Regions from separate parts of the Lutispora sp. QWL-02 genome, predicted to be linked through region 1. Evidence: riboswitches for the same ligand, from Rfam matches in the RefSeq annotation. Region 1 holds a riboswitch; the other holds the start of a gene.
The links. A riboswitch is a leader RNA that binds a small molecule or an ion and turns the genes downstream of it on or off. The one in region 1 is predicted to bind glycine.

Region 1 (15,432 bases):
GACGCCAACAAAGTTATAATCCTTGCCGTGTCTTTCATATAGATCTTCAATTATTGGATTGTTCAGATGATTATATGTTGGGTTCTTGTCGCATGCAGAAACACAGTTTCCGCTTAGTATTGCTCCATCCATAACCTCTGTTGGATATATGAGTGTAGGAACTATTCTCTTTGCATCCACACCGTATACATAAGTGTCATGAAGAAGTCCCTGGGTTTGAAGCATGTAGACATATGCTACCCTTGGAAGATCAGGATATTTCTTAATGCCTTCCAATAGCGGTAAAGTTTCATAAGTCTTAACTTCATCAGGCTTTACATTTCTTCCTGCTTCTCCTATATAAGCCGCAGCTTTCAAGCCTACCATCCTGACTGCTTGCTCATGCTCATGCTGAGGTAAATGATCAATAGGTGTGCAAACCAATACTAAATTATTGGTCTTAGAAAACGGAGTGTAATCTGCACCGGGCCCAGTCATATCGATTATACCTTCCTGGAATCCCACAATCTTACCTGCAGTGACAACTGCAGCACCTTTTAATACATGAGTCTTGCCTGATCCTACTACATCAACCTTGTTGATAAATCCTGGGAATATTCCGCCAGGCCCTTCAACTTTTACTCTTGGTTCAATGACGTCCTTTACCGGCATTATTCGGGTCTCTTCACCGGGTTTTGCAATATCTACCTCTATGCTGACCAACCTATTGTCGCCGCTGACTGCCTCCAAAAGCTCCTTCTTGTTTACATACAATACGCCATTTTCAACTTTTGTAGCTTCGCCAAACTGTAAATCCTTTATGAATATATTGCCTAACTCTAGACGCATGAGATTCACCTCCCTTTTATTTGGAGGGGGACTGAGAGTCCCCCATGGAAACGTTATATGTTCTCTTTTATCAGGTTTTCTATGGTATCAGGTGTGCAATTATCTGCACCGCTGATTTCCTTTACCTTCTCGCCGTTTTTATAAACTATGAAAGTAGGTAAGCCCATAACCTTTTGGCTTATAGCCAATCTTCTGTTTTCAGTAGTATTAAGCTTGCAGAACTTCATTTTATCCTTGTATTGCTCTGCCAATCTTTCTACGTCGGGCATCAAAGCCTTGCAGGGTTCGCATTTTGTACCCCAGAAATCTACTATTACCGGTCCTGCTGCCTGTAATACCTCTTGGTCAAAATTTTCTTTGTTCAGCTCTAACATTGTTTCACCTCCTTTTAAGCATTTTATAAGCCACTGAAAGTCACTGAATTTTTTATTTCAGATTTCGTGAGATTTTCTTGTCTTTTAGCGGCTCCAGTCTCCTCTAATTATTTATTAAAGGTTCTTTCTATATATTTTTCAGCACTTATAGCTGCCACAGCTCCATCCGCTGCTGCAGTTATAACCTGCCTTAATGGTGTAACCCTGACATCGCCTGCTGCAAATATACCTTCTGCTGAAGTCTTCATCTCCGCATCTGCAATTATATAACCCTTTTCATCCATATCCACTATGCCCTTTGCAAATTCGGATACAGGCTTTGTGCCTACGAATACGAATACTCCATCGGTTCTGTAGTCTGTTATCTCGCCGGTTTTTACATTTTTCAGCTTAACGCCTTCCACTATTCCATCACCGTATATTTCTTCAACAACACTATCCCATATTATTTGTATTTTTTCATTATCCAATGCTTTTTCTACGATAGATTTTGCTGCTCTGAATTCGTTTCTTCTATGAACTATTGAGACCTTATCAGCAAATTTGGTAAGATACAAAGCTTCTTCAACCGCTGCGTCTCCTCCGCCTACAACTACTACTTCCAATTCTGCGAAGAAATCAGCATCACAGGTTGCGCAGTAGGATACGCCTTTACCTCTGAAATCGTCTTCTCCCGGTGCTCCTAAATTGACATGCTGAGCTCCGCTTGCTATGATTATCGATTTCGCTTTAATTTCTCCTTCTTTCAGCTTTAGGACTTTGACTTTATCGCTTAAATCAAACCCTACCACTTCATCCTTTATAAATTCAGTTCCAAAGGCTTCTGCCTGACTCTTCATCCTTGCTGTAAGGCTGGGCCCTGTAGGATGCTCAATAGAACCGGGATAGTTTTCCAGTTCTTCGGTTGTTGCAGCCTGTCCTCCCCATTTGCCTTTTTCAATTATTACAGCACTCATTCTGCCTCTGGAAGCATATAATCCTGCAGCAAGTCCTCCAGGTCCTCCCCCTATTATGGCAACATCGTAAATTTTATCCATTATTCTACCCCTTTCATCACTTTCATATGTATATCATTGGATTAGTTTGTTATATCTATTCATCTGGTTTTAGTAGTTTATACCCAGGCTTGATAATGCGCTTTCTAAAAGCTTCATATCCAAAAACCTAAAATCTTCAAGGACTTTATTGCTCCAGTCCGGTGTAGGTCTGTCATTAAGCAGTTTTTTACAGCTTTCTATGCTGGATTCAATGATTGAAAGCGATTGAAAATCCAAAGCTCCTTTTTTATCTTCCAATATTATGCTTCTATATGGTGTCTCATTTGGTTTAACGCTTCCCATAAGGGGATGTGAGATCAGGACACTGCCTGTGTGTATTCTGTCTCTTACCTGATACAAAACATCGATATAGCTGCCGTCAACGTAAGAAACCTTCAATGTGTCGTTAAATTTATCACAAATCAAGACATTATTAGTTAAAATATAGATATTCCGTGTCAGGCTTATCACCTCTCAATCAATATTTTTAGCTGCATATTATCTTCTATTCTTTTTTCGTTAGCGGGTAGTTTATCAAAGATGCATTTATGAATCGCAACTGATGTTCTCATGCTAACAAAAAGAGATAGAAGCAGTTGCCTCTATCTCTGTCATTAACCTGAGAGATTCTTCTATGAAATAGAATTGCTCCTTCGGTGCATAATGCTTTCCAGAGTTATGTCCGATTGCGGTCCTTTTGCCTGAGAGTTTCATTAACGGGCTTTTCCGTACTTACTCCTTCGGCTCCTATTTTAATAGGCATCTCCCGCGAATCTTCATCCATACCATATTAAATTATACCAAAAATCGTATATTTTTTTTATAGATATTTCCTATACTTATACTATATACAATTTGTCTAATCTATTCAAGCTTTATTTGTTTGTTTTTAAAAAAATTTTTAAATATAGTGGATAACCACGGTTCCCGGACCGCAATATACGCCTATGACACAGCCTATTTCAAATTCTTCCATCTCAAATTTGCCGCAGGTTTCCTCGATGGCAGCTTCAAAGTCTCTTAAATGCTCCAGATTATCTGCATGACCGAGCTTGACCTTCTGATCTTTTAAGTTGGCACCTTGCTCCTGCATTATTTCCACAATCCGTTTCAGCGCTTTCTTCATCCCTCTGGCCTTGTCAATCGCCACTATTTTTCCGTCGTCAACAGTCAATATGGGCTTCAGGTTTAACAAGGTCCCTATGGTTGCCTTAGTAGCAGAGAGTCTTCCGCCTTTTTTTAAATACTCAAGGGTATCAACCACAAATAAAGTTTTCACATTATCTATCAGATAGTTTATTCTATCAACTATTTCCTCTTTTGTCCTTCTCTCCCCCGCCATCTCTGCGGCTTCTATCACCATTTGGCCGAAGCCATAGGTATAGTTTCTTGTATCTATAACAGTTACCTTATCTTCGCCGACCATTTCCCTGGCAATTGCTGCAGAATTATAAGTACCGCTGGCATCTGAAGACAGATGTATGGATATTATATGGTCATAGTCCTTCAAAAACAATTCATATTTTTCTTTAAAGCTGTTTGGGTTCACCTGTGATGTTGTTGGCAATTTTTCTGAATTTCTCATCCTCTCGAAAAAAGCGTTTGGAGCTATATCTACCCAATCTCTATATTCATCTTTATCGAAAAATATGGTGAGAGGCAAAACCTCAATATCATATTTTTCTGCTATACCTCTTGGCAAATCTGATGTACTGTCGGTAATTATTTTAATCTTGCTCATACTCCACCTCTCCTCTATAATTCAAAATGTAGCGCCACACAACCGGGGCCGGCATGAGTTCCTACCACCGATCCCACCTCTCCTCTTATTATCTCTTTGGGCTTAAAGGACATATTTATTATTTCTTCAATATAATCAGCTTGTTCAGGACATAAGGTATGGTTTATGCCTATCACCTTACCGTCTAATGTCCAACCGTTAGATTTTATATTATCCATCATTATGGAAATGGCCTTCTTTATTCCTCTGGTTTTTTCAATCATCTCCAGTTTTCCATCCACCATAGTTATTATAGGCTTAATGTTCAAAATCGAACCAAGCACCGAAGCAGAAAGAGATATGCGCCCTCCTTTGTACAGATACTTCAAGCTTCCTATAATAAAAAATTGTTTCATCCTATCTTTGGCTTTTTCAATATTATCAACTATATCCTCTGCAGATTTGCCCTCACGTGCCAAGCGCGCCGCCTTAATAACCAGCAATCCTGCCCCCAAGGTCACCGCTCTTGAATCTATGACAAATATATTATGGCTTTCCAAATTATTTCTGGCAATAACCGCGGAGTTATACGTGCCGCTCAATTCGGAAGAACCCAGAATCGCGACAACAGCATTGCTCTTTCCCAATTCCTCCTTAAATACAGCTTCAAATTGCGGAGGGTTTATCTGGGATGTTTTAGGCAGTTCCTCAGAAGATTCCAGTCTCTTAAAGAATTCATCTGCTGTAATATCTATACCATCCCTGAAGGATTCTTCCCCAAAATTTACTGTCAATGGCAATACTCTGATATTATATTCATCTGCAAATTTCTTAGGTACATCGCACATAGTATCTGTTAAAATAACAACAGCCATTAATAACTCCCCCTACACTCTATGTTATATCATATTGGGAAATCCGATTTGCCTTAGTGCCTCATAAACTACTATAGCAACAGAATTCGAAAGGTTTAAGGATCTTGCTTCATCGATCATAGGAACCCTTATGCATTCATCCGGATTTTTTAAAAGCAAATCCTTGGGCAATCCTGCGGTTTCTTTGCCAAACAATATAAAGCAATCCTTTTCATATTTTAAATCAGTATATTTGTTTTTAGCTTTAGTGGTGGAAAGGAAGAACTTTCCTTCTCTATACATATCGAAAAAAGCATCTAAATTATCATGATATTTAATCTCAACCAAACTCCAATAGTCTAATCCGGCTCGTTTTAAATACTTATCTTCCACAGAAAAGCCCAAAGGCTTTACTAAGTGAAGCTTACAGCCTGTTGCTGCACAGGTTCTTGCAATATTACCGGTGTTCTGAGGTATTTCAGGCTCTACAAGCACTATATTTATCGACAAGCATAACATCTCCCTTGTAAGTCTATATATATAATACAAAATCGCCAGGCTTTCTACAAGAGAAAAAAAGAAAGGCGCTTATGCACCTTTCTTACTTGTAATCCTATTATTATCTTATGCTGCCAAATCAAAGTCAAAAGGTATGACCATGCTGGTTTTCCCTGCTACATCTATTAACCTGTCATCTTCCACAGGATTGATGACCTTCAATTTCTTTATCTCATCTACGACAACATCTCTTATCGGAATGTTTGTGTCAAAAGTATTCTTGCCTTCTTTAAACATTACGTATTCATCTCCGCCGGTTGCCTGGAAGTCATTGGTTACAACCTTATAAACCTTGTCGTCTGCGAGCGGGCTCCCATCCAGCAATGTAATTTCAACTATTCTCTCTCCCCTTGCTTTGGTCGAGTCATATTTAACCTTTAGCCCGGAGAATTGGCCTGATCTGAATGTCTTTTCATTGTTTAATATTATACCATGCTCTATAGCTTCTTTAACCTGCTTCCCTGTCAAATCAAAGGTAAACAATGTATTATCGAAGGGCAGGAGCTCGTACATAAGGCCCATGGTAATATCTCCTTCAGGGATATCTCTTCTCAGCCCGCCGCCATTTTGAATCGCTATGTCAGCCTTGGCAGCCTTTCTCATTACATCCGCCACAAAATTTCCTACAGGAGATACCTGAGTTACGGCAGTATCATGATTCAAAGCAGAAGATGCTTTACCCAGCAGTACATTCTTGATCGGCGACAGCTCATTTCCGATGAATCTTAGATAACCTTTCATTTGTTCATCCTCTGGAGCTTTGATTACATTGGCATCGACGAAGAATTCGCTCCTTGTAACCTTCTTCTCAGCATCCAGATATAGATCGATATGGGCAACGGATCTGCCATTATAATATGCCTGCACTACAGGTATACCGTTAATCCTGCCTTGGATTGTCTGGTGAGAGTGACCCGTTATTATGGCATCCACTCCATTGACTGCTTTTGCAAAATCAGCCGCTTCACCGGTGATTTCCTTTGTCTTGCTATCCTGCATTGCACCCAGATGGCTGAGCACCACAATGATATCTGCGCCGGCTTCTTTGACTTTTGGCACCAAGGCGCTGACTGTTTCAGCGGGATTTTTGAATATATAGGGCTCTACCATTTCAGCCTTTGTCTTTGTCATTGTTTCAGGGGTTGCTATTCCTATTATGCCTACTTTTATACCGTTTCTCTCTACTATTGTGTATGGCTCTACAAAATCAGCGACCTCGCCTGTTTTCTTGTCAATTATATTTGCTGCAAGGAACGGGAATTTAGTCAATGATTTCCACTTGTTTATTGCTCCCATACCCCAATCAAACTCATGATTCCCCATGGCCATTGCATCAAAGCCTATATAGTTCATGATAGCCTGAACCGGTACTCCGTACATGAGATTGGAATCTGCTGTACCCTGGTACATATCCCCGGCGCTTAGAATTATTGTTCCCTCGGGATTGGCTGCTTTCTGCGCTTTAAAATACCCTGCCAATCTTGCTGCTCCGGGATTCTTTCCGCTTTCAACGATATTGCCGTGGAAATCATTTACAGACAATAGTGAAATGACCTTAGTATTTGGGACCTTGCCCAGCTTTGCCAGATCATCAATATTGACGGACTTCACATTAAGGGTTCTTCCGTCAAAGGATACGGGTATCTTGATTTTACCGGATTTTATTTGGTCATAGTACTCTTTGTACTTTTCCGTATCAAATTTGGTGCCTATTATCTTCCAATTATTATCTACAGCAGGAGTAACAGTGCCCTTCTTAACCTCTTGTACATACTTCAAAACAAGGGCTCTCATGGATTCCTGATTTCCTTCTTGATCCTTTGTAGGATAGTATTTATCAGCATCTGTCGCCAGTTTAAGGCTCTTCAATGTTCCGAAACGATAGTCATTCAAAGCTAATTTATATATGCTCTCATCCTTTATAGGCTGGCCTTTATATGTAAGGTTGACTATACGGCTGCCTACAGGCTTTGATATGTCGATATCATAATTGACTCCTGAGAACATATCATAGTTATAAGCTCTTACGTCAGGATTGAAGCTTATTGTCAGATCTCCGTCCTTGTACTGATTATAATAACCTGCCGACCATTCCATGTATTCTTTTAAGTTCTTGCCGGTAATATTTAATCCCACTAAGGTATTGTTGTCATACTTATATATCTTGGCTGCATCCTGCAGTCTAAAAGGACCGGCTTTGACATTTGCATCCATATCAAACAGCGCCGCTGCAGAAATGTCGGCCTTCGCATAATACATTTGAACTTCATTTATCAAATCTGTGATGGCATTATCTTCAAGCTGCGCTCTCGGAGCCGTTGTAATTTTGTCGGCGCCGGTAAAATAATCTACGCCCTTTACAAAATCGGCTGTAACTTTGCCAACCTCTTTTGCTGCTTCTTTTTTAGATTTCTCATCTACATAAGCAAAGTTCTCCAGCATACCTTTATCTGCTTCCACATCTGCAGTCACATCTATATTCTTTGTCGTGACTTCTTTTACAATCCACTTGCCATCTTCTTTGGCCACATTTACATCAACTTTAGCCAAAGCTGCACCATTGCTTCCCGGTTCTATCAGCTTTACTCCGGATTTTGATTCAATATTATCAAATTTAGCATGGGCATGTCCGCAGAATATTGCGTCGAACTCCGGTACTGCCTCTGCAACCGGCAATGCGCCATCGGTAGTTCCTTTTTCAGGGGTGGATCCTAAATGGAAGGTTCCAATCAAAACATCATATTTACCTTCCAGTTCTTTTATTACCTTCTGAGCTTCTTCCACCGGATCAGTAAAGGTCATGCCCTTAAAGCGATCCGGATTAGCGGACTCCCAGGTAGGAACATGAGGTGCGGTCATACCTACAACAGCAATCCTCACACCGTCTTTTTCAAATATTTTATATGGTTCAAAAACACGAGTACCGTCTTCCTTATAGATATTGGCAACCAGCACGCTTCCTTTGAAGGCTTCAGTGTTTCTATTTAAGAAGTCTAGATTGAAGTTGAATTCATGATTGCCGATAGTCCAAGCATCATAACCCATGTAATTTAATGCTTCGACCATAGGATGTACAGGTTGACTGTTGAATAGATCAGCCAAGTTGCCTTGAACAGTATCGCCGCAGTCAACTAAAAGAGTATTCGGATTTGCAGCCTTTTCCTGCTTTACTAAAGTATAAATCTTGGCAAAGCCTGATTTTAAATCTTCTTTTCCGGCTGCATATTCCCACGGATAGATTCTTCCATGCAGATCGCTCGTTCCCAATATAGTAATTGTTTTAGCATCATTATCTTCCGCCAAAACAGCGCTCATTGGCAACATCATTGAAAGAACCATGAGGAATACAAGTAAAATACTTATCCTTTTTAATCCCTTTCTCATTTTCATACCTCCATCTAATTTTTTATGTATATAGTGGATTATAGGAATATATACATATCTATGCTAATTTTACCATAATATTTTCTAAGTCTCAAACATGTTAATAAGCAAAAAAAGACAGGCTTATCTGAATAGCCTGTCATATATCCAATGCTTTTTTATATTTATCGCTTTTTTGGGGCAAAGCTCATGGCAGCAAAAACATCTTATACATTTATCTAAATCCGCCACAGGTTTGCCGCTGTCCATATTGATAACCTTTGGCGGACAGCTTTCCTTGCAGATACCGCACGCGATGCAGATATCCGGATCAAATACCGGCTTAGGCCTTAAATTATTCAATGCCCATTTCTCAACAAAACCCGGTATCCTTCCTCCAACAAAGTTTATATCCAGAGATTTCGGCTTTTTAAAAGGCTTGATATCTATCTCCGAAGGCTTCAGGCAAGTGTACTCTATATCATTATCATCACAGGAAAACAAGCCGCGATTTTTGGCTTCCGCAACCGTCGGCACCGTCTCCGGACTTATTCCTATCATTCTCAAGGCACTGAAATCCAAAGCATATGGATTCTCGGAAGCCATGATCACCCCTGCATGCCTTTTGTCTCCGGCAGAAGGCCCATCGCCCTCCATGCCGTCAATCCCATCTATAACGGAAAACAACGGCTTTGCATATTCACATATATCTACAAGATGGGCTGCAAAGTTTCCCAAGTCATTCATTTTGAAATGATAATCAGCTTTTATGATGCCGGGTATCAGTCCAAAAAGATTTTTAACAGCTCCAGTATAGGTCATCATGGCATGTGTCTTAAGCTTTGCAGCAGATACAATAAAATCCGCATCCTCCGCAACCTTGATGACCTGCATGTTTTTCAACATTCTTCCACATTCATTATGTATCTCCGTTACGGATACGTCATAATTCAGGCTGCAGTTTGTCCTTTGGGCAACCTCTGCCATACCTGTAGCTTTATATATACCTCTCAGCATCCATTCTGTATACGGCCCTCCGGGGCTATCACCCAGGGTCACATTGCAGCCCAGCCTCTGAAGGTATCGTACGATAGCCTCTGCCACTGCAGGATGAGTAGTCACCGCGTCATCAGGGCTGTTCTTCTTAAGCAAATTGACCTTCACCAAGGCATTGCTTCCCGGTTTGATTTTGTCCTTTAATCCTTTTAATGCATCAAGGGATTGGGCTACTGCCTTATCTACCTGATCATATTTATAATCGCTGCATTTTACTATGCTCACTCGATCCAATTCATTATGCACCCCTTATAATACAAGCTTCTCTATCGCTTGTGCAACTCCGTCTTCGTCATAACAAGCGGTTATATAATCCGCCTTCTTCTTCAAATCATCCACTGCATTGCCCATGGCTATGCCCATCCCGGCATATTCTATCATGCTTATATCATTTTCATTATCGCCCATGGCTATTATCTCTTCTCTTTTTATGCCATATATCTCTCCTAAAATCCTTATGGCATTGCCTTTATTTATACCCTTATTCATGACCTCCAGATTATCTCTCAAAGATTGACTCACAGACACCTTCCCGGTGCTCAATATTTCCTGTCTTATCCCGGCAAGCCTTTTTTCATCGTCATCCACTACTACGGCCTTCAATATCTTGCCCTTTTCCTCCTTTACCGTCTTTTCCAAGGATTCTACCACCCTCACATTTATGCGGTCTTCTTCCCTCAAGCTTTGATTCCATTCAGTATATTTTTGTGAAATATTCACTATCTTCTCAGTATATACCGTATCCTGGGAGTAAAGATGGCAATATAAGCCGCTGCTCTTGCACAGCGTTATCATCTCCAAAGCGACTTCATCCAAGAGAATGCTTTGAAACATTATATTGTTGGTATAATCTTCTCTTATTATTGCGCCATTACTAGCGATTATTGGAGTGTTTATGCCAAGAAGTCTTGTATAAAACCTGGCTGAGGAATATATCCTTCCTGTGGCTACGACAAGATGAACTCCTTTTTTTGCCGCTTCAGCCAGGGCTTCTTTATTTCTCGGAGAAACCTCTTTCTGTTTGTTCAAAAGAGTATAATCCATATCCATTACTATCATTTTGTATTTGTTTTGTTCTGATAACATTGCAATTCTCCCTCTCGTCTCAGAAATAGTCATAATTTTATTCTATTATTACTTTGTTGGTATTACAAGGAATATGCTATGTGAGCTCATACCCGGACTTATGTTGAAAATATAAATCTTTCCAAAGAGTCCACGGTAGGGAAATAGTGGTCAGAATTTGCTTTCATGTAATCTTTTATTTCCGGAATCACATGAGACCATCCTGCTCCTGCGAATTCAATATTGCAGCTCCTTGCCATATCCAAGCCGGGCTTTGAATCGTCTACCACCAATATATTGCGATTTTCCAGGCTGAATCTCCTCATGATTTCCAGGATTGGATATGGGTTAGGCTTCCTCTGCTCTTCTTCCAGCTCCCAACCGAATATCAAATCAGGAGACAAGCCGCAGTTTAACATGTAATCCCTTATGATCTGCCGGCTTTCCGAATGGGAAACAACGCATATTATTCCTCCCGACTCTTTATATTTTTTTACCAAATCGGCAAAGCCGGGATAAAAGCCTGGCACCTTTGATTTTGTGTGCCTCTTCCAGATATCATATTGATATTGCTGCTCTTCCTCGCTGAATTTCAATATATCTTTGCATAGCCCGTAAAACCCCGGATTAAAGCAATAGCGGACAAACTCCTCAAGCTTTAAAGTCTTCATATCGGGCCTTAATACCCTTAGGGCTTCCACAAAGGACGGATAGTGAATATCCGGCGTACTTTTGACTGCGGTATCGTCATGATCTAAAATCAAACAACGGTATTTCAACTTAGCTCCTCCTGAATTATACAATTACAATACTATTTTACAACACATTTCATGCTCTTACAAATTCCATACCCCAATCATGCTTCCCTATGCATTATAAAAAACCTTCCCGTACAATACGAGAAGGCCTGTAATCATCTTTTTAACTTTTTGGTGCGCGAGGCGGGAGTTGCTCCGCTCGCTTTGGCTCGCTATTACGCCTGGGCGGTAAATGCTTCCAAAGGGCGCATTTCCTTTTCCGCCCGTTCAACTCCCGAGCTATTCATTCGCCTATATAAAAAAATCACTCATAGGAGTGATTCGCTTTCATTATGGTGCGCGAGGCGGGAGTTGAACCCGCAAAACTACGAACCTGAATCGTATACGTATGCCAATTCCGTCACTCGCGCTAACGAAAATATTATATCACAGCAAATGCTAAAGCACAAATATTTTTTTATGGCTTGCCAAAATAAAAATTCAAGATATACTCCATTATGCCCAGTTTTGCTTTAATATTCTTCCTCAGACGTTCTCCAAAGCTCTTTAGTTCATATGCTTCTGCATATTCTATAGTTTTTTCTCCGTATATTATGCCCTCAATAGTTGAAATAATATATTCACAGCTATCCTTATCCAGCTCGAAAGCGCCAGATGCGCTGTTTATGAACTCTCTAAAGGTTTCACTGTCATATTTCTTCCTATTGGCTCTTTCCAGCATCCAGATCACTTGCTTTATATAACTTTCGGCAAATTTTTTGGAATTTTTCAATTTCATAAATTTAAATATATTAATTCTGATGATGCCATAAAAAATTCTTGATAAAACAAAAGCTGAAATTATAAAAATAAATATTGTGATGAACGTGCTCTTGTCATCGCCTTTGATTTTTGAATCTTCACCGGTATATATGTCTTCTTCCAGCAGTTCCTTTTCTCTGCGGGACTTGTTTACGGCATCTTGAGAAAAGGACGGAAGATCGTTTCCATTGCTTTGGGGGGCCTCACCTGTCCCTCCATCTTCCGGAAGTTCCTCCGGCTTAACATCCTCGTAGGCAGGCGTGGGCTCAAAGGTTACCCAGCCATATTCCCCTAAGTTAGCCTCTACCCAAGCATGGGCCTCGCTATCGAGCACATCATATGTTTTTTTGCCTTGTCCTTCGGGCTTTATCAGGAAACCCTCCACATATCTTGAAGGAATCCCTGCCAATCTGAGCATAACGGCCATTGAAGTGGCAAAGTAGGTGCAATAGCCTTCTTTTTTCTCAAATAGAAAATAGTCAATAAAATCCTTATCTTCTGGCACTTTTCCAGGTTTTAAAGTATAGATATGATTTTTTCTCAGATAATCTGCTATGGCCTTTGCTTTATCATAATTGCTGCTTTTATCCCATGTCAGTTCTTCCACCAATTTTTTTACCCTGCCCGGGATGCCCTGGGGCAGCTTGAGATACTGCTTCATCATGTCTTCATCTGCATATGAGAACTGGGTTCTGAGCATCCTTTCCGATAAAAGCGGTACTTTGCTCTTTATTTCATAGCTTGTGCCGCTGGAAATCAGATTTCCTCCATAAAGCTCAAAGTCTTGATTGATAAAAATCTTATCTCCATCATATCCGATCCCAGCAGGATACAGAGCACTAAAGAAGGTGGATGAAACCAGCCTTTCAGGCTTTATTTCCATCTTCACTTCCCTATATTTTAGTTTTGGAGGCAGATCATCAGGCTTATCCCTCTCATATGGCTGAGATACCTTTCTGGATTTATTCCAATTAAAGCCTGTATATTTATCATAAACGCTGCCGCGAAGATACAGATTGCTTTTCAGATCGCTCTTTAAAGTCAGCATGCGTATTCCGCTAAAGCTAATGGGCCCTCCTAATTTTTTACCGTTATACACAGCAGTGGACAGGCTGAATCTGAAACTGTATCCATAGCTTTCTTCCGAGCTGTTTTTCCATTGCTCAACGAAGGGAAAGTTCCGCATCATAAAATTATTGATGGCCGTTACCCTCAGAGGTCTGATATTTAAGGGCAGCATGAGCATGAAAAATATAGAAAATCCTATGAGCAGCAATGCACTTATTATCCAGCTGCTATAGAAGCTCAATGATATGGGGATTTCTCTGCTGCTCCATTCCCCTTTCTTTTTCTCCCATAAGCTGTAGGAATGCAATATAAGAGATGAAAAGAAGTAAATCATCAGATATAACTTGGCCTTTTCTACATATGTAAACCAGAAGAAGGAAAAAACAATGATGCCGATGGCAGTGACTACCAGCTTATTTATTTTTGAAAAGACAAGCACCGACATCAGGCCGGCTGAAAAAAACAGTATGGTTATCAGCAGTTGAATGCTGTATTCCTCCAAATATACAGCATATCCGGCGATGTAAGCAGGAAGCCACTGCAAGAAAAGAAGAGCCTCCCTCAGCATCTTGTCAAATAACTGGCCGTGATAATATTTCATATATACTGCTGCAGCTGCAGAAGCAAGAATACCCCATCCGATAATCTGAGGGAAACTGTATAGCAATGACGTTGCAAGCACAAGGATGAGATCGTAAAGAAGCAAATCAATAAAGCTTATATCCATAGAGAAATAATCTCTTATACCCATGGAAAGTGCAAGGATCATTATGAACAGCAAAAAAAGCTTAAAAAAGCGATCTATAAAAGCCTGCTTACGCATATCTATCCCTCACAATTTTATCAGATTCTCCATGGATTTGAATGCCGATATAGCTTGTTCCATTGGGCATCACCATATCTGTTTCTTGTGTTTTTGTGCTCTCATCATTGATTTCAAATAAAATGAATTGGAATCCCTTATGCTTCAGCTGAATCGTCATTTCAATCAGATCGCTGTCAACGCTTGGTGTGATCACGATTATAGTAACGCCGTTATTCAATTTTTGTGCTTCTTTGTATATGATTTGAACTATGCCGACCGTACCTTCAGCTTTAAGATTTGCCAGGGCATCCAAATAGGTTTCAAAAATCCCCGCTTCCTTATCCGACAAATTTATATATTCTTTACCCATCGCATAAAGATTAACGCCGATTCCTTTTGACATAGCAAAATTTATAAGGGAAGCAGTCCATTCCGCGGCTTTTTCCTCTATGTCATCGCTATGATCTCCCGAATAGCTATCTCTGCACAAATCTAAGAACAGATGCATGTGGGTAGAAGCATTCATGTCCAGATTCTTTAGATATAGCTCTCCTTTATGTGCTGATACCTTCCAGTGAATTTTTTTTAAGCTGTCACCGTATTGATATTTCCTTATATCCTTAACGCTGGTAAAATCCTCAAAGGCGCTATTCTTCTTTGATATGGTTCCAAAAAGCTGATTGGCGGGTATGTCTATATTTTCAATAGGGTGGACTCTTGGATATACAATTAAGGATATATCATTTGAGAATTGCTTTTTCCACGTAAATATTGAGAATGGATCGCTATAAATCACATTGACCATACCTAAATCATATACGCCTTTGTGCCGGCATGTAAAGGCTTTGATCAGTCTGGTTTTGCCTCCCGGCGCCAATGACCTCGCATTACATTGCTCCGGCTCTCCCGTCAGATTTTCGGGCAAGCTCATATCAATCTCCATATAAGGTATGGGAAACATTGAAGAATTATATATTTCTACGCTATAGTTCATATCAATCCCTGCAGTAACTTTTACATCAGACTTCCAGATAAGGCATTCCATACATCTGTATATTTTTTTACCCGAATAATAGGATAGAATAATGAGAAATAAAACGAAGAAAAATATGCCGTAAAAAAAAGTTCCTCCTATCAAAAGGGCA
Region 2 (15,432 bases), 1.0 Mb from region 1:
CGCTTCCAGGTCCGCCTCCGCCATGAGGAGTGGAGAAAGTTTTATGCAGGTTGAGATGAATTACATCAAAGCCCATGTCACCTGGTCTCGTCATCCCAACAATAGCATTGGCATTTGCACCATCGTAGTAAAGAAGACCTCCTGCTTCATGCACAAGATCTGCTATCTCTTTTATGTTATGCTCAAATAGTCCCAAGGTGCTGGGATTTGTCAGCATTAATCCTGCTATTTCATCACTTAATACGGCTTTCAGTTTTTCAAGATTTACAGCTCCGTTTTTATCAGATTCTATCTCCACTATTTCAAAACCTGCGACAGCTGCACTAGCAGGATTTGTTCCGTGAGCCGAATCCGGAACTATGATTTTATTTCTTTTTCTGTCTCCTCTATTATCATGATAGGCCTTGATTATCATCAAGCCGGTCAGTTCACCATGAGCTCCCGCAGCAGGCTGAAGGGTTACTTTTTCCATTCCCGTTATCTCCGAAAGCAAGTTATCAAGCTCATACATGAGCTCAAGAGCTCCTTGCACTGTCTCTACGGGCTGAAGGGGATGAATATTGCTGAATCCTCCCAAAGCCGCCATATCTTCATTTATTTTAGGATTATATTTCATGGTGCAGGAGCCCAGCGGATAGAAGCCGGTGTCCACTCCATAATTTTTATTGGAGAGATTGGTGAAATGCCTTATAACATCGACTTCGCTCACTTCCGGCAGCTCAGCTTCTTTATCCCTTAAAAATGAATCAGGGATCAAGCTATTCAATTCTGCTTCATCTACATCGCAGGGAGGAAGGCTATAGGCTTTCCTGTCTTCTTTGGAAATTTCAAAAATCAGCTTATTGTAATCCTTCATCATATCACCTCCATCGCTTGAGCAAGCTTGTCGATTTGCTCTTTAGTCCTTTTTTCAGTGACACACAGCAGCAAGCTGTTCTTAAATTCATGATAGTCTTTTTCCAGCTCATAGCCTCCGAGAATATTATGCTTTAATAGCTCCTTATTAATTTTATTGCTTTCTGTAGCGCTTGTAACCGCAAATTCCTTAAAGAAGGGCTTGTCAAATAATGGCTTGAATCTGCCGCTCTTTGTAAGCTGTTTCATTGCATAATGAGCTTTTTTTGTGCTTTGTTCAGCCACTTCTCTAATACCTTTTTTACCCATTGTAGTCATGTAGATGGCAGCAGTAAGAGCATTAAGGCCCTGGTTTGAGCATATGTTGGAGGTTGCCTTATACCTGCGTATATGCTGTTCTCTGGCTTGCAATGTAAGAACAAAGGCTCTTTTTCCGTCCACATCATCAGATTGTCCGACAATCCTTCCGGGCATTTTTCGCATCAGCTTGGTATTGGTAGCCATGAATCCAAGGTATGGCCCTCCATAGCTCATGCTGTTACCTAAGGACTGACCCTCTCCTACAACGATATCGACGCCGGATTCGGCAGGGCTTTTCAGTATCCCCAGAGAAATGGGATCTACATAATCTATCAATACAGATTTATTTCCATGGACTATTTTTTCAACCTCAGACAGATCTTCTATTATACCGAAAAAATTGGGGTTTTGCACAATAACACCAGCGGTATTGCTTCCCACCAATGATTTCAGTTTTTCTGCATCAGTAACACCGTCTGCCATATCAGCTTCGATCACTTCAACATCGCGGAACCTCATATAGCTTTTCAATACTTTCCTGACTTCAGGATGAACTGTTTTTGAAACGATTATGGAGTCACGCTTTGCGCTTTCTACAGCCATCATAGCAGCCTCTACGCAGGCGGTCGCTCCGTCATACATAGATGCATTGGTCACATCCATGCCGGTGAGCTTGCAGATCATAGTCTGATATTCGAATATCACCTGCAAGGTACCCTGGCTTATTTCGGGCTGATAAGGTGTATATGCAGTATAAAACTCTGATCTCATCGCCAAATGCCTTACAATGGAAGGTATATAATGATCATAAGCCCCCGCTCCAAGGAAGCAGACCAGATCCTCAGTGCTTTTATTTGCATGGCTCAGATCTTTCATATGAGCAGAAAGCTCCAGCTCGGATAGAGGACCGGGAATATTGAGCTTTCTGTCGAGACGCAAACTTTTCGGTATATCTACAAACAGATCTTCAATGGATTCTGCACCGATGCTTCCGAGCATCAGCTTTTCATCAGCTTCTGTATTTGGTATATACCTATGCATATTAATCCTCCTTACTGCAGAATTCCTCATATTCCTGCGCATTCATAAGATTATCAAGCTCGGATTTATCGGACATTTCTATAAGCACTACCCAGCTTGCATATGGATCTTCATTGATAAGCTGAGGTGAATCCGATAATTCTTCATTAACCTCAAGGACTTTGCCTGAAACCGGAAGATATGAGTCGGAAGCCGCTTTAACAGATTCTATGACCCCGAATACCTCTCCGGCATTAAGTTCATTGTCAACCTCCGGTAATTCAACATATACTATTTCTCCCAAAGAATGCTGAGCATAATCTGTGATTCCTATATAGGCTTTTTCTCCCTCGACTCTTACCCATTCATGGTCATTTGAATAAAACAAATCCTTTTTTACTTCCATTGTTACTCCTCCTAAACTTTTTTTAATTATTCATTGTTCAGACTGCAAAACTTTGTTTTAGCCTGTTGTACTGACTGATAAAAGAGTTAATTGTGAAGGAGCTTAGAGTTTGTTAGTTTTGACGCAACCCTATGCAAGCTTACAAACTCTTAGTCCCGAAGCATAAGGTGAATTGCTCCACAGGAGCAAGAGAGCATGCCCTGGGACATTTGCAATCGTTATCAGTCAGTGCAACATATGCATTAATGAGTTATTGCAGTAAAATCTTAATTACTTTTTGTAATGCTTGGTATAAAACTTTCTGCCGACTACCTTAGCTTTCGCAGTTTTTTTCCTTATTTGTATTTCTAACGGAGTATCAAGCTCCGAGTATTTGATATCAACCATTGCAAGGCCTATATTTTTCTTTAGCGTAGGAGAATTATAGCCTGTTGTTACAAAACCAATAATTTTTCCGTCAGCTAAAACATCATATCCATGCCTTGGAATGCCCGGCTCGATCATTTCAAAGCCTACTATTTTTCGTTTTAAACCTTCTGCCTTTTGCTTTTCAAGGGCTTCTTTTCCGATAAATCCGGGTTTGTTAAGTTTTACAAACATTCCAAAACCAGCTTCCAGGGGTGTGATTTCCGCGGAAAGCTCATTGCCGTAAAGTGGCAAGTTTGCTTCAAATCTCAGAGTATCACGGGATCCAAGGCCGGCAGGCTTTGCACCTTTAGCCTTTCCGGTCTCAAGTATTTTATCCCATAAATATTCGGCATCCTCATGCTTCATGTAGATTTCAAAGCCATCCTCACCTGTATAACCGGTGCGGGATACAAGACAATTTCTGCCTGCAATCTTCACATTTTCTTTGAAATAGAAAAATGCAATTTCAGACAGATTTGTATCTGTCAGCTCCTGCAGTATTTCTTCTGCTTTAGGCCCCTGAAAGGCCACCTCAGATATATCAGGCGATATATCTGCAAACTGCATATCATAGGCTCCTATATTATTCTTCATCCATTCAACATCTTTATCAACATTGCCCGCATTGATTACAAGCATATAATGATTATTTGTATACTTGTAGACTAAAAGGTCATCGACGATGCCGCCGTCGGGATAGCACATGAGAGAGTAAATTATCTGGTTTTCATTCATATTAGATATATCATTGGTGATCAGGTTTTGAATATAGTCTGTAGCCTGCTTTCCTTTTATCTCAACTTCTCCCATATGAGATACATCGAATAAACCCGCGCTATTCCTAACAGCTTCATGTTCTGCGGTTATACCCTCATATTGTACCGGCAGTGCCCAACCTGAATAATCTACGATTTTTCCGCCATATTTTCCATGGGAATTATAAAGCGCCGTCTTTTTAGGATCACTCATAAGACTATTCCTCCTTTTAATTTTAATATATTTATCCGATAGCCTTTGCCGCTGATGCTTATATCTATAAGCCGAATGGCATTAGGCTTCGGAATAATATCTCCTAAAGTTCATACGCAGTTATCAAATGATATACAGTTGTATTGTGTCCAAAATATAAATGGATATAATAGCATAATAATAAAAGATGCCATTATATCCACTCTGTTCTTTTACCTGAGAGCTTCTACACTCACAGTGTATTTCCCCTACGGCGCCGTTTTACGGACTCTTCAGAGGTCCGTCCCATGACGATCCCTTTTGCCTGAGAGTGTTTGTAAAAAGATGGCTTCCTTTTTATAATTGCTCCTTCGGCTATCTATTATGATATCTCTCGCCATTTTCATCCGGTTGAATATTCATTTATTGCTATAATTATATAAATATATTCCAAGTATTTCAACCCCTGATATATATTTAACCCAAATATTTTAAAATTATGTTGACATTAACGTTACGTAAAGGTGTATATTGATTTTGAAAGGAGGCAAACACATGGAATATACAGTGCAAGGTTTGGCAAAGTTGGCAGGTGTCAGCACAAGGGCTCTTAGGTATTATGATGAAATCGGTATTCTTAAGCCGGCAAGAATCAATTCATCGGGATATCGTATATATGGCCAGGCGGAAATTGACAGACTGCAGCAAATAATGCTTTATAGAGAGCTGGATATAAGCTTGGACAAGATAAAAGATTTGATATCTTCACCTGCTTTTGACGGGGTCGCTGCACTTAGAGAACATCGTGAAAGACTCCTTGAAAAACGAAGCCAATTGGATGCGTTGATAGCGAATGTGGAAAAAACCATAGCCTTTGCGGAAGGGAGGATAAAAATGTTTGATAAAGAAAAATTCGAAGGCTTTAAGCGAAAAATGATCGATGATAATGAAAAGAAATATGGAAATGAGATAAGAGAAAAGTATGGTGATGATGTAGTTGATAGGTCCAATAAAAAAGTTATGGGCATGACCCGAGAAGACTATGATAAGGTAACAAAGCTTGGAGAGCAGGTTAAGGAAAAACTTTCTGAGGCCTTTAAAACCGGTGATCCCGCAGGTGAATCCGCTCAAAAAGCAGCTGAGCTTCACAAGCAATGGCTCACATATTATTGGAATGAATACAGTAAGGAAGCCCATGCGGGTGTTGCCCAAATGTATGTTGATGATGAAAGGTTCAGGGCTTACTATGATGAAAAGCAGCCGGGTACGGCAGAATTTTTTAGACATGCGATATTGATCTATACTGGCCTGGAAAGGAAGTAGCTGTTAGCTTGAAAAAGCGGTTGGGGCATCCAACCGCTTTCGCTTATTTCTTGATCTCCTGCTTTCCGGTGACCTTGCTCTTATCATCCATTGTAAAGGTACCCTTGGCTTCATCTGCAGTAAAATATACATTTCCGTCAACAGTAGCATCTACAAGCTTAAAATTCTTAGATGAAACATAAAGGTCTCCTTTAAAGGTTCCATGCTGGATGCTGGCCTCGGGGCTGTTGATGGTGAGCCTTGGTGCTGTTAAAGTATATCGGGCAGTGATGTTTCTGTTAGCATCCTGGGCATAAAGGGCGATTTTCCTTTGTATGATATCCTTGCCCTCAGCGTCTTTCTTGCCATTTTTAAATTCGCCGTCCAATACCAGCTCCTTATCAATGGTCAGGTCTTTTGTGATAGCTATGATCCATGTGCCGCTGCTGCCTATTGCCTTTTCAAATGCCGCCGCATTATCAACTATAGAAGCAGTTGTGACCTTATCCGGTGTAGCATCTGAAGGCGTTGGAGCCGGAGAAGGCGCAGGCGCAGGCTTTGCACATCCTGCAAACAGTGCAGCAGCAAGGATAAATATCGATATTAATTTCTTTGCTTTCATTAATTGCCCTCCTTGAAAGTAATAAATTTTACTTTGAATTTATTATATCCATATGAAAAAAATCAATGTAAAGTGCCTGACAGCATGTTTGTTGTCTTATGATCAGAGATTTAATATAATAAATAGTATAAGCACACAGTGGTTTGCAGGAGGAAAAATGGAATTAAAGCAAGTTGACGATATGAATGTAAAAGCTTTTTTCAAGTTTTATGAAAATCAATATTTGAATAATCCTTTTAAGCGAAATTCTATGTCAGGGCTGCTAAAGGGTTTGTTGAGCGGCAAGAGTGAATTATGCAAGTCCGCTTACCTGGAGCCGTTGATGGTGATGGATGGCGGCAGAATCATAATGATAAGCATATTGGCATATGCTTATAGGATGCCTGAGTTTCTGCAGATAGGCTTCTTTGAAGCCGAAAAATTCGATATGGAGGCTTTTGATTTAATAATAGATCGAGCCGAAGCCTTGGCTAAAGAAAAGGGTGCTGATAAAATATCGGGCTCTTTAAACATTCATGTAAATTACGGTTTGGGATTTTTAGCCAGCCATTATGAGGAGCGGCAAAGCTTTGGTATGCCACATAACCCGCCTTTTTATCATGACTTTTTTGAAAAAAGCGGCTTCAAAGCGATAGAAATGATAAGTTACAAAAAGGATATGCATTCACTTGAGCGTTTGCTCAATTCTGGACTTCAGAGGCGGATCAGAGAAAGGTATGTGGTTCGCCCAGTTGATTTCAGGGATTTGAAAGCCGAAGCATATATATATACTCAAATAAATAATGACGCTTTTAAAGAGCATCTCTTTTATTATCCGCGAAAAGCTGAAGAAGATTTAGAGCTGTTTAAGGATTTCAGATTTTTGTTAAAACCTGAAAATCTTTTGTTTGTTGAAAAAAATGGAACGCCTGTGGGATTCATGCTCTGGTATCCCGATTTTCATCAATTGATGAAGCCTTCAGAGACATTAGGCTTATCAACTGTGATTAAAAATAAATTTTTTTCTGATAAAATAGATACCTTTAAAATTGTTGAAATGGGAGTGATACCCAATGAAAAAGGGCGGGGAGCGATTTTAGCATTGTTTGACCATTGTTTTCAATGCGTTAAAGGTCGGTATGCTAATTTTGAATCCGGTTGGATCCTCGAAAATAATACTCTTTCAAAGAGCTTTGGCATTAAATGGGCAGATAGCAGGCACAAATGCTATAAAGCCTATATAAAGGATGTGCATTAATTGGCTGTCTATAGCAATTTATCGGATATCAAATCAAATTTACCTTTTGAACATGAGTTGTCAGTATTGCTGGAGCTCCTGGAAAAAGTAAATCCATGCGGTCAAATATATAGCTTTAATGAAGACAGCTTTATCCTCTCATATTCTTTAAAGCTAAACCTGCTGAATTTCAAATATGCTTTCCCGCTGAGAGCCGATGTCAGAATCATTGGATTGCCTATCTCACTCTGCTGCAAAGGCTATTGGGGAGAGGTTTCTTCTGTGGAAAGAGCCATAGAAGAGATGAAGGGGCTGAAGGTAGTGCTGAATGCCGATCCCGGGTTTAAAAGGCTCGTTGCAGGAAGAACCTTATCAACCTTTGTTTTTAATAATAGATTTTCTTCTTTTGAAGATTATCTAAAAGCACTGCGCAGTTCATATAGGAGACGGATTAAGAAGGCGCTTAAAAAAGGAGAAGGCCTTATAGTGAAATCTTTAGACAGAAAAGGATTCGGCAAGGAGCATTATGATTTGTATTTGAGCATAATGGATAGGACCCAAAACCCCTTAGAGATACTGCCTATGCAATTCTTTACCGATTATGAAGCAGATTTTTTCGAATTTATCGATTCAGGCTCCGGCAAGCTTTTGGGATTCATCCAGCTAAAAGAGCTGGGAGGAGAGCTTTGCTTTTTATTTGGCGGTTTTCGCAAGGAGTACAACGAGCCTTATGACCTTTATTACAATATGCTGCTTAAGATCATTCAAGCAGCCATAGAGAGGGGATATAGGACCATCAACTTCGGTCAAACAGCAGAAGAAAGCAAATTGAAGATAGGATGCACAGAAGTGGATAAATATTTATATTTGCATCATAGCAACCCTATTATCAATAAGCTTTTGCAGCGTTTAGTGCCTATATTTTCATACAAGCCCTATAAAATCCGGCACCATGTGTTTAACATGGACTTGAAGGAAGCCTCGTTCAAGCCGGAGATAGAGCGCGTAAAGGGGGAACTCTTATGATTGTTTTTTTGAAAAAAGTGAGAGTCAAAACCCTGTTTTCATTATTCGACCCTGTAAAGGTTGAACCCTTGGAGCTTTGCTATCTGGAGGCTGTATTAGACTCTATGGGCATTGAGTGCCATATAGCCGATGATTTATTCGGACTCAAGGAGCCAAAAGAAATCAAGCCGGATGTTATAGTCCTTACCGGTTATAACGTAGCTGAAGAGGAAATCATACTGGAAGCCGGCGCTTGCAAGGCAAAATATCCAGGAACGATTGTTATTGTAGGTGGAGTTCATGCCCAGCTTAATGCATCTGCTTTTCATCATAAAAACATAGATTATGTCATTCATTCCCAATGCTTATCGGTTTTTAAGCAGGTTATCAGGCATATTTCGGATTCAAAGAACAAGCTGATCGAGGCAGGGGTAGATTATTTCATAGATCAAGCCGGTTCGGCAGACGGCATATGGAAGGTTGGAGGAAAGCATTATATAAAAGCAGCAGACTCAATCAAAGCCGATCGCCGCTTGTTTCGAATGATCAGTCCCAAGACATCATATCTGGAGAAAAAACAGGTGGCATTGATTAAAGGAAGCATAGGCTGTCCCTATGGCTGTGAGTATTGCTACTGCAGGTGTGTAAATGGCGGAATATATATAAAGAGCGATTATGATAAAATGGTTGAAGAAATGGCTGATATTGAAGCAGAGTATTTTTGGATTGTAGATGATGTTCTTTTTGCAATGCGTGAAGATGCTTTAGCTTTTATAGAGGCCGTAAGCAAAATTGATTTAAAGGTTAAGATAATCGGATATTTAAGAGCAGACTTTATTATAAAGGAAGCAGATCTGCTGCCTAGATTGAAAAAAGCAGGGCTGGCAGAAGTGATCGTTGGCTTTGAATCTATCAATAACGAGGAATTGGAGGACTATCACAAGTCAACAGACGCGCTGCGTTATCCTGAGGCTATATCGCTGCTGAAAGAAAACTCCATAGATCTAACGGCATTATTTATGGTGCATCCGGATTATTCCCTTAGAGATTTTATTGACCTTAGAGATTTTATCAGGAAGCATGATATTGACGTTTATACCATATCTGTATTTACTCCGATAAAGGGTACAAGCAGCTATGAAAAAGTGAAGAAAGACCTGATAACTCAGGATTTAAAAAAATATGACTTTCTTCATCTGGTATTAAAGCCCAGGCTTCTGGTCCCACTATTTTATATTTTGTTTTATTGGACACATTTGAGGCTGCTAAAGTCAAAACGCATATGGAAATATATAAGTCGACACAACAGTTAAATTAGAGTTATTGCAGTTAGTTAAGTGATAAAACAGGAGGATGGTTATGACTTCCAAAATATGGGATTTTTGGGCAAGCAGATATGATAAATTATGGGTTCAAAAGTATTCATTAAAACCTACAAGAAATTATATACTGAAGCTCATAGAAAAAGGCTATAGAGGCAATAAGCATTTAAAGGTTCTGGATCTGGGCTGCGGGCCCGGTGAATTGATTGAAGAGATAGGAAAGAGATATGGAGGCTATGATATTACAGGGATAGATTATTCTGAGGCAATGCTTGAAATTTCAATGAAGAGGAACCCCAACGCCGATCATATCTGCATGGATGCGGCAGAATTGGACAAGTATGATGATGAATCTGACATCATAATCTGCACCCACTCCTTTCCCTATTATAAGGATAAAGCCAAGGTTATAGCTGATCTATCAAATATTTTAAAAGACGATGGAAGAATATTTATGGCCTTTGCCAGCGGCAACAGCTTTTATGATAGGCTTTGCTTATTCTTTGTAAAATTTACAACCGGCATGGCTTGTTATCCTTCGGATTTTCAATTCAGGGAGCTGGTTAAGCCACGGTTGGAAATAGAGGAACTGGGGGTAATCAAAGAGAAATTTTTCATGCCCAGAATTGCAGTTTATACATTGAAGAAGGTGAAAAAGTGAAGGTACTGCTCGTAAGACCAAGGCCCCACAAAGAAACCATTGGGCTTCAGCATGTTATGATATGCGAACCCCTTGAATTGGAATACTTGGTCTCCAATATACCTGATTTTATCAAAAAAAGCATAGATATAAAAATAGTAGATATGATTTTGGAGAAAATCCCATATGAGTCTGTCCTGTTAAATGAGAAGCCGGACTTTATATTATTTACGGGCTATATCACCCATGTAGGGATTATAAAAAAGCTGGCGGAGCAAGCCAAAGGATTATTGCCGGAAATAAGCACAGGGGTCGGAGGCGTTCATGCGGAGGTAGTGCCTGAGGATTTCAAATGCCGGTATATAGATTTCGTGTTTGACAGAAATGGCATTGACGGATTTAATGAAGCATTGAAAGCCTTGCTGGAAGGCAAGAGCAAATCGGATATCAGAAAGATGCTCAAGGACTCAGGACCAAAAAAATACAGCTTTTCATATAAGCATCCTGCCCGTGAGGCTGTCTCACAGTATAGGAAGCATTATTATTATATGTTTCACAAGCCATGTGCATTGATCAAGACCTCCTTTGGCTGTCCATATAACTGCCAGTTTTGTTTTTGCAGAGAAATTACAGATGGAAAGTACTTTGCAAGGGCTGTTGAAGATGTTATAAACGAACTGGAAGCCATAAAAGAAGAAGAAATATATATAGTGGATGATGATTTCTTGTATGATGCGGACCGGGTCGTGGCTTTCATAGCCGCTATCAGAGAAAGAAATATTAAAAAGAGGTTTCTTGTATACGGGCGAGCAGACTTTATTGTTGAGAATGAAGGCCTTCTGAAGGAATTCAAAGATTGCGGCCTGCAGGCAGTAATAGTCGGCATTGAGTCCATAAGAAGCAAGGACTTGGATGATTATCGTAAAGGAACCACAAAGCAGATCAACGAGAAATGCATAGAAATACTGAAGAGCATGGATATTGAGCTTTATGCCACATTGATAATTCCGCTGGATTTCAGCAAAAAAGATTTTAAAGAACTGACTGCCTGGTTAAAAGCTCTTGAAGTAAGGTTTGTGAACCTTCAGCCATTAACGCCCTTGCCCGGGACAGATATTTTTGATATGTACCTGCCGGAATTGCTGATCCGCCGCGAAGATTATCATCTCTGGGATATGGCTCATATAGCCCTTAAGCCGAAGCATATGGGCATATCAGAATTTTATTTGCAGCTGTTGACTTCATATTATAAGGTTATTATGAGACCAAAGCATATGGCTGCGCTGATAAAAAAGTATGGTATCAGAGCTAATATTAAAATGCTCATAGGCAGCAGCTTTGTAAGCTGGCAGTATTTGCAGAAAATTTGGAGAGGAAAATAAATGAGGAAATTATTATTGATTCAACCCAGTCCTTATGATAAATTTAAACGCCCAATAAAAAAGAAACGATTGTATTTTGTCGGTTTAGCTATGCCTTTATTGGCTGCCATGGCTCCGGAGGATTGGACTGTAGAGATTGTATTGGAATTGCTGGAGGAAGTACCGATGGATACCGATGCGGACTTGATCGGCATAAGCACCATGGGTCATGGGGTCATACGCTCTATTGATCTGGCCAGGGCTTTTCGTGAAAGAGGGAAAACAGTGATATTAGGCGGCTATATGGCCAGCATCATGGCGGAAGAAGCGTTGAAATACTGTGATGCTGTTGTGGTTGGCGATGCGGAGCTGGTATGGAAAGAGCTGTTAGAGGATTTTAAAAAGGGAAGGATTAAAAAAATATACCGAAATGAGTTAAAAAACGGAAGCTTTTCAACACCTCTGCCAAGGTTTGATTTGATCATGGACAAGCCAATAGGGGATTTTCTTCCCGTACAGGCGGGAAGGGGCTGTCCCAACAACTGCAGTTTTTGTTCCGTGGCCTGCTTATATAAAGGGCACTATATCAAAAAATCTTTGGAAGAGGTGATCAGAGATATACAGCAAGTAGCAGATTTAGGATTTAAAAAATTCCTGCTTCTAGATGATAATATCTTCTCTGATAGAGAATATTTACTGGAGCTGATGAAACATATAAAAAGCATGAATATGTCCTGGATGAGCCAGTGCGACATCAGAATAGGAGAAGATGACGAATTGCTGAGAATCTTAGCTGACAGCGGCTGTACCACCTTGAGCTTTGGTCTTGAAAGCATTTCTAAAGAGAGCTTAAAGGCTATGAATAAAGGCTGGGCAAATCCGTCTGATTATCCCAGGTTGATCAGGAATATACGGTCCCATGGCATTGATGTATCGACGGAAATGGTCGTTGGCGGAGAAGGAGACACCATTGCTTCAATAAAGGACACAAAGGAATTCATTGAGAGAAACAAAATAGGGGTACCCAGGTTTTATATATTGACCCCCATACCCGGCACAAGATTTTTTAAAGAAATAGAAAAGCAAAAACGTCTGGTCAAGGAGGATATTTACAGCTTTGACGGTACGGAGGCCGTTTATATGCCTGCCAATATGTCGCCTGAGGAGCTTACTGAAGCTTATTGGCAGCTTTATGAATCTTTATTTACCATTCCCTCAATAGTTAAGAGGAATATTTTCCGAAGAGAATTTATCAAAAATCCGGGTAAGTATTTGTTTAACTGCATAGTAAATCTATATTACCGGCATCAAATAAAACAAAGGATTACGCCAAATATCTTTTAGCTATGAGGAGGCAATGAAATGAAAATATTATTGGTAAGGCCCCCGAGGATCAAACAGGCTATAACCCTGAGCGATTTCATGTTTTCAGAGCCCTTGGGCTTAGAGATGATCTATGGGGTTTTAAAGGAGAGCCATAATGTAGAGATTTTTGATATGATGATTGAAACTATAAGTCTGAAGGATAAAATAGAATTATGCAGTCCGGAAGCCGTGGGCATCACCAGTTTATGCATTGATGTAAATAAAGTTCTCGACCTTTGCATTGAAGTAAAAAACGTGGATGATCAGATGCACACCATTGTGGGAGGAACACAAGCATATTTAAATTCTGAAGCTTTTTTTCATGACGCCGTAGATCATATCTTTGAATATACAAATGAAGAAAACCTTATAGAGCTCTATGAAAGGTTAGCTCTAGGGTCAATGAGATCCAAAATCGATGGAGTCAGATCCAAAAAATTTAGTTATGCATCAACAGGAAAGAAAGGCAGAAATGCTTACCTGACGCCTGATAGGTCTTCTACTGAAAAGTATCGTCGTGAATACTCCTACTTTGGCTATCGTCCCGCAGCGATAATGGAGTTTGGTGTGGGCTGTGGGAAAGTTTGTGATTTCTGCTTGAGATGGAGGATTGAAGGCTATGAGGAAGTCTTAATTGATCCGGAACTGACCAAAAGGGATATGGTACAAATTAAAGAGCCTACTATAATGATGATGGATAACGATTTTTTTGCGAGCGAAGAAAAAATCAAGGCATTTCTTAGCTTGATAAGAGGAATGGGTATAAAGAAGAACTTTATAGTATATGGTTCGGTCAAAGGCATAATTTTATATAAAAATGCAATTAAAGAGTTTGTAGAATGCGGCTTGAAGGCTGTCTTAGTGGGCTATGAAACATTTAAAGATGCGGAGCTGGCGGACTACCGGAAAAAATCCACAATAGAGGATAACTATAAGGCGGCCGGAATCCTTGGGGAACTAGGCGTGGATGTTTGGGCATCCTTTATGGCTCATCCGGATTGGGATGCGAATGATTTCAGTGCATTGAGAAGATATATAAAAAGCCTTAAACCCCAGATAACCAGTATCAGTCCCTTGACTCCGTTCCCTAATCTGCCGATGTATAAAAAATATGAAGACAGGTTGCTCTATAATGCAAAGGATTATGAAAAGTGGAGCTTTGGACAAGTGATGATCCGCCCTTCCGGAATGAGCCTGCGAAGATATTATTGGGAACTGCTGGTGACAAATCTATATGTAAATATTTTTGTAAACAAAAAAACAGAAATGATTGACCGATATGGATTGATGAATATAATAAGGATTTTTACAGGCTCTTTAAAGGCTTTTAATAAATATATTTCCTTGATGATCAAAAATTGATAATGATTGAGAGGTGTGGTATTAAAGATGGAGTATGAAATTGAAATTATAAAAAAAGAGCAGCTTCAAACAAGTCTTTGGTCAGGCGGTACAACAACACAGCTTGCAATTTACCCCAAGGATGCTGTTTACAGCCAGCGCAATTTTATTTGGCGCCTGAGCTCGGCACAGGTTGAAGCAGAAGAGTCTGTTTTTACCTCATTGCCGGGTATAAGCAGGATCATTATGATCATTGAAGGAGAATTGTTTCTGGAGCATGAAGGTCACTATAAGAAGGTTCTGAAAAGATTTGATCAGGACTCCTTCAGCGGAAGCTGGACGACTAAAAGCTATGGAAAAGTGGTAGATTTCAATCTGATGATGAGGGAAGGCTGTGAGGGAGATCTGGAAGCCATACATCTGGATGGAGAGGCAACTAAAGCCGTTGACTTCCAAAATAAAAAGGGGTTTTTCCGATGTGTGCAGGCTATGTACTGTGTCAATGGTGAGGTAAGCATCAAAGCTGCCGGGGAAGACAAAAATATTATACATAAAGGAGATATTATATTAATAAAAGCAAAGGATTGCGAGTGCGGTTCTTCGGATTTCGAGATATTTAATATAAAAAGTGACAGAGCTGACTTAATCCTGGCTCGAATATATTGCTGAAGCCTTTTTGATATTTAATCTCATTTTGACTAATAGATGGTTTTGTAGTAAATTTATGATATGATCAGTTAAAATAATAAAGGAGTCAAGAAGATGAGTAATTCCTATATTGCAATTGTAGGCGGCGCAAATATGGATATACAGGGCTTTCCCTATGAAAGATTCATTCCCCGAGACTCAAACCCGGGGAAGATAAAAGTATCCCTCGGAGGAGTGGGTAGAAATATTGGGGAAAATCTGGTGAAGCTTGGAATCGAAACAAGGCTGTTGAGCGTTATCGGAGACGATCCTTACGGCTATGCCATACTTAAAGAAGCTAAATCGATCGGGCTTGATATGAGAGATACATTGGTGCTTAAAGGAGAGTCAACCTCTACATATCTGTCTATACTCGACGAGTCAGGCGATATGGCTGCGGCAATATCCTATATGGATATTTGTGAAAGCATGAGCGTTGATTTTATAAAAGAAAAAAGGAATGTGATCGAGGATTCAAAGCTCTGCGTTATTGACACCAATATACCCGGAGAAGTGATCGAATATATCGTTACGACATACAAAGGAACTGACTTTTTTCTTGATACTGTTTCAACTGCAAAGGCAAAAAAGGTTAAAGAATTGATTGGATATTTCCACACCATCAAGCCTAATA

Region 2: linked by a shared signal. The riboswitch ahead of gcvT (glycine cleavage system aminomethyltransferase GcvT) and the one ahead of AC4HCY_RS15695 (GrdX family protein) in region 1 are both predicted to bind glycine.

Annotation. Positions count from the first base shown of each region.
Region 1 is NZ_CM177762.1:3,331,186-3,346,617, forward strand. It holds gene AC4HCY_RS15680 (glycine/sarcosine/betaine reductase component B subunit) at 1-828, opposite strand, end outside; gene trxA (thioredoxin TrxA) at 882-1,202, opposite strand; gene trxB (thioredoxin-disulfide reductase) at 1,310-2,239, opposite strand; gene AC4HCY_RS15695 (GrdX family protein) at 2,309-2,710, opposite strand; glycine riboswitch at 2,841-2,918, opposite strand; glycine riboswitch at 2,919-3,018, opposite strand; gene AC4HCY_RS15700 (DegV family protein) at 3,141-3,980, opposite strand; gene AC4HCY_RS15705 (DegV family protein) at 3,995-4,834, opposite strand; gene trmL (tRNA (uridine(34)/cytosine(34)/5-carboxymethylaminomethyluridine(34)-2'-O)-methyltransferase TrmL) at 4,859-5,323, opposite strand; gene AC4HCY_RS15715 (5'-nucleotidase C-terminal domain-containing protein) at 5,438-8,755, opposite strand; gene AC4HCY_RS15720 (DUF362 domain-containing protein) at 8,879-10,015, opposite strand; gene AC4HCY_RS15725 (Cof-type HAD-IIB family hydrolase) at 10,040-10,876, opposite strand; gene AC4HCY_RS15730 (HAD family hydrolase) at 10,975-11,634, opposite strand; tRNA gene AC4HCY_RS15735 (tRNA-Leu) at 11,947-12,023, opposite strand; gene AC4HCY_RS15740 (transglutaminase TgpA family protein) at 12,071-14,305, opposite strand; gene AC4HCY_RS15745 (DUF58 domain-containing protein) at 14,298-15,432, opposite strand, start outside.
Region 2 is NZ_CM177762.1:2,319,545-2,334,976, forward strand. It holds gene gcvPB (aminomethyl-transferring glycine dehydrogenase subunit GcvPB) at 1-859, opposite strand, end outside; gene gcvPA (aminomethyl-transferring glycine dehydrogenase subunit GcvPA) at 856-2,196, opposite strand; gene gcvH (glycine cleavage system protein GcvH) at 2,198-2,581, opposite strand; gene gcvT (glycine cleavage system aminomethyltransferase GcvT) at 2,852-3,958, opposite strand; glycine riboswitch at 4,153-4,244, opposite strand; gene AC4HCY_RS10805 (MerR family transcriptional regulator) at 4,493-5,260, shown strand; gene AC4HCY_RS10810 (hypothetical protein) at 5,304-5,861, opposite strand; gene AC4HCY_RS10815 (hypothetical protein) at 6,019-7,098, shown strand; gene AC4HCY_RS10820 (GNAT family N-acetyltransferase) at 7,099-8,103, shown strand; gene AC4HCY_RS10825 (B12-binding domain-containing radical SAM protein) at 8,100-9,395, shown strand; gene AC4HCY_RS10830 (class I SAM-dependent methyltransferase) at 9,442-10,065, shown strand; gene AC4HCY_RS10835 (B12-binding domain-containing radical SAM protein) at 10,062-11,426, shown strand; gene AC4HCY_RS10840 (B12-binding domain-containing radical SAM protein) at 11,427-12,749, shown strand; gene AC4HCY_RS10845 (B12-binding domain-containing radical SAM protein) at 12,768-14,132, shown strand; gene AC4HCY_RS10850 (HutD/Ves family protein) at 14,160-14,780, shown strand; gene AC4HCY_RS10855 (carbohydrate kinase family protein) at 14,874-15,432, shown strand, end outside.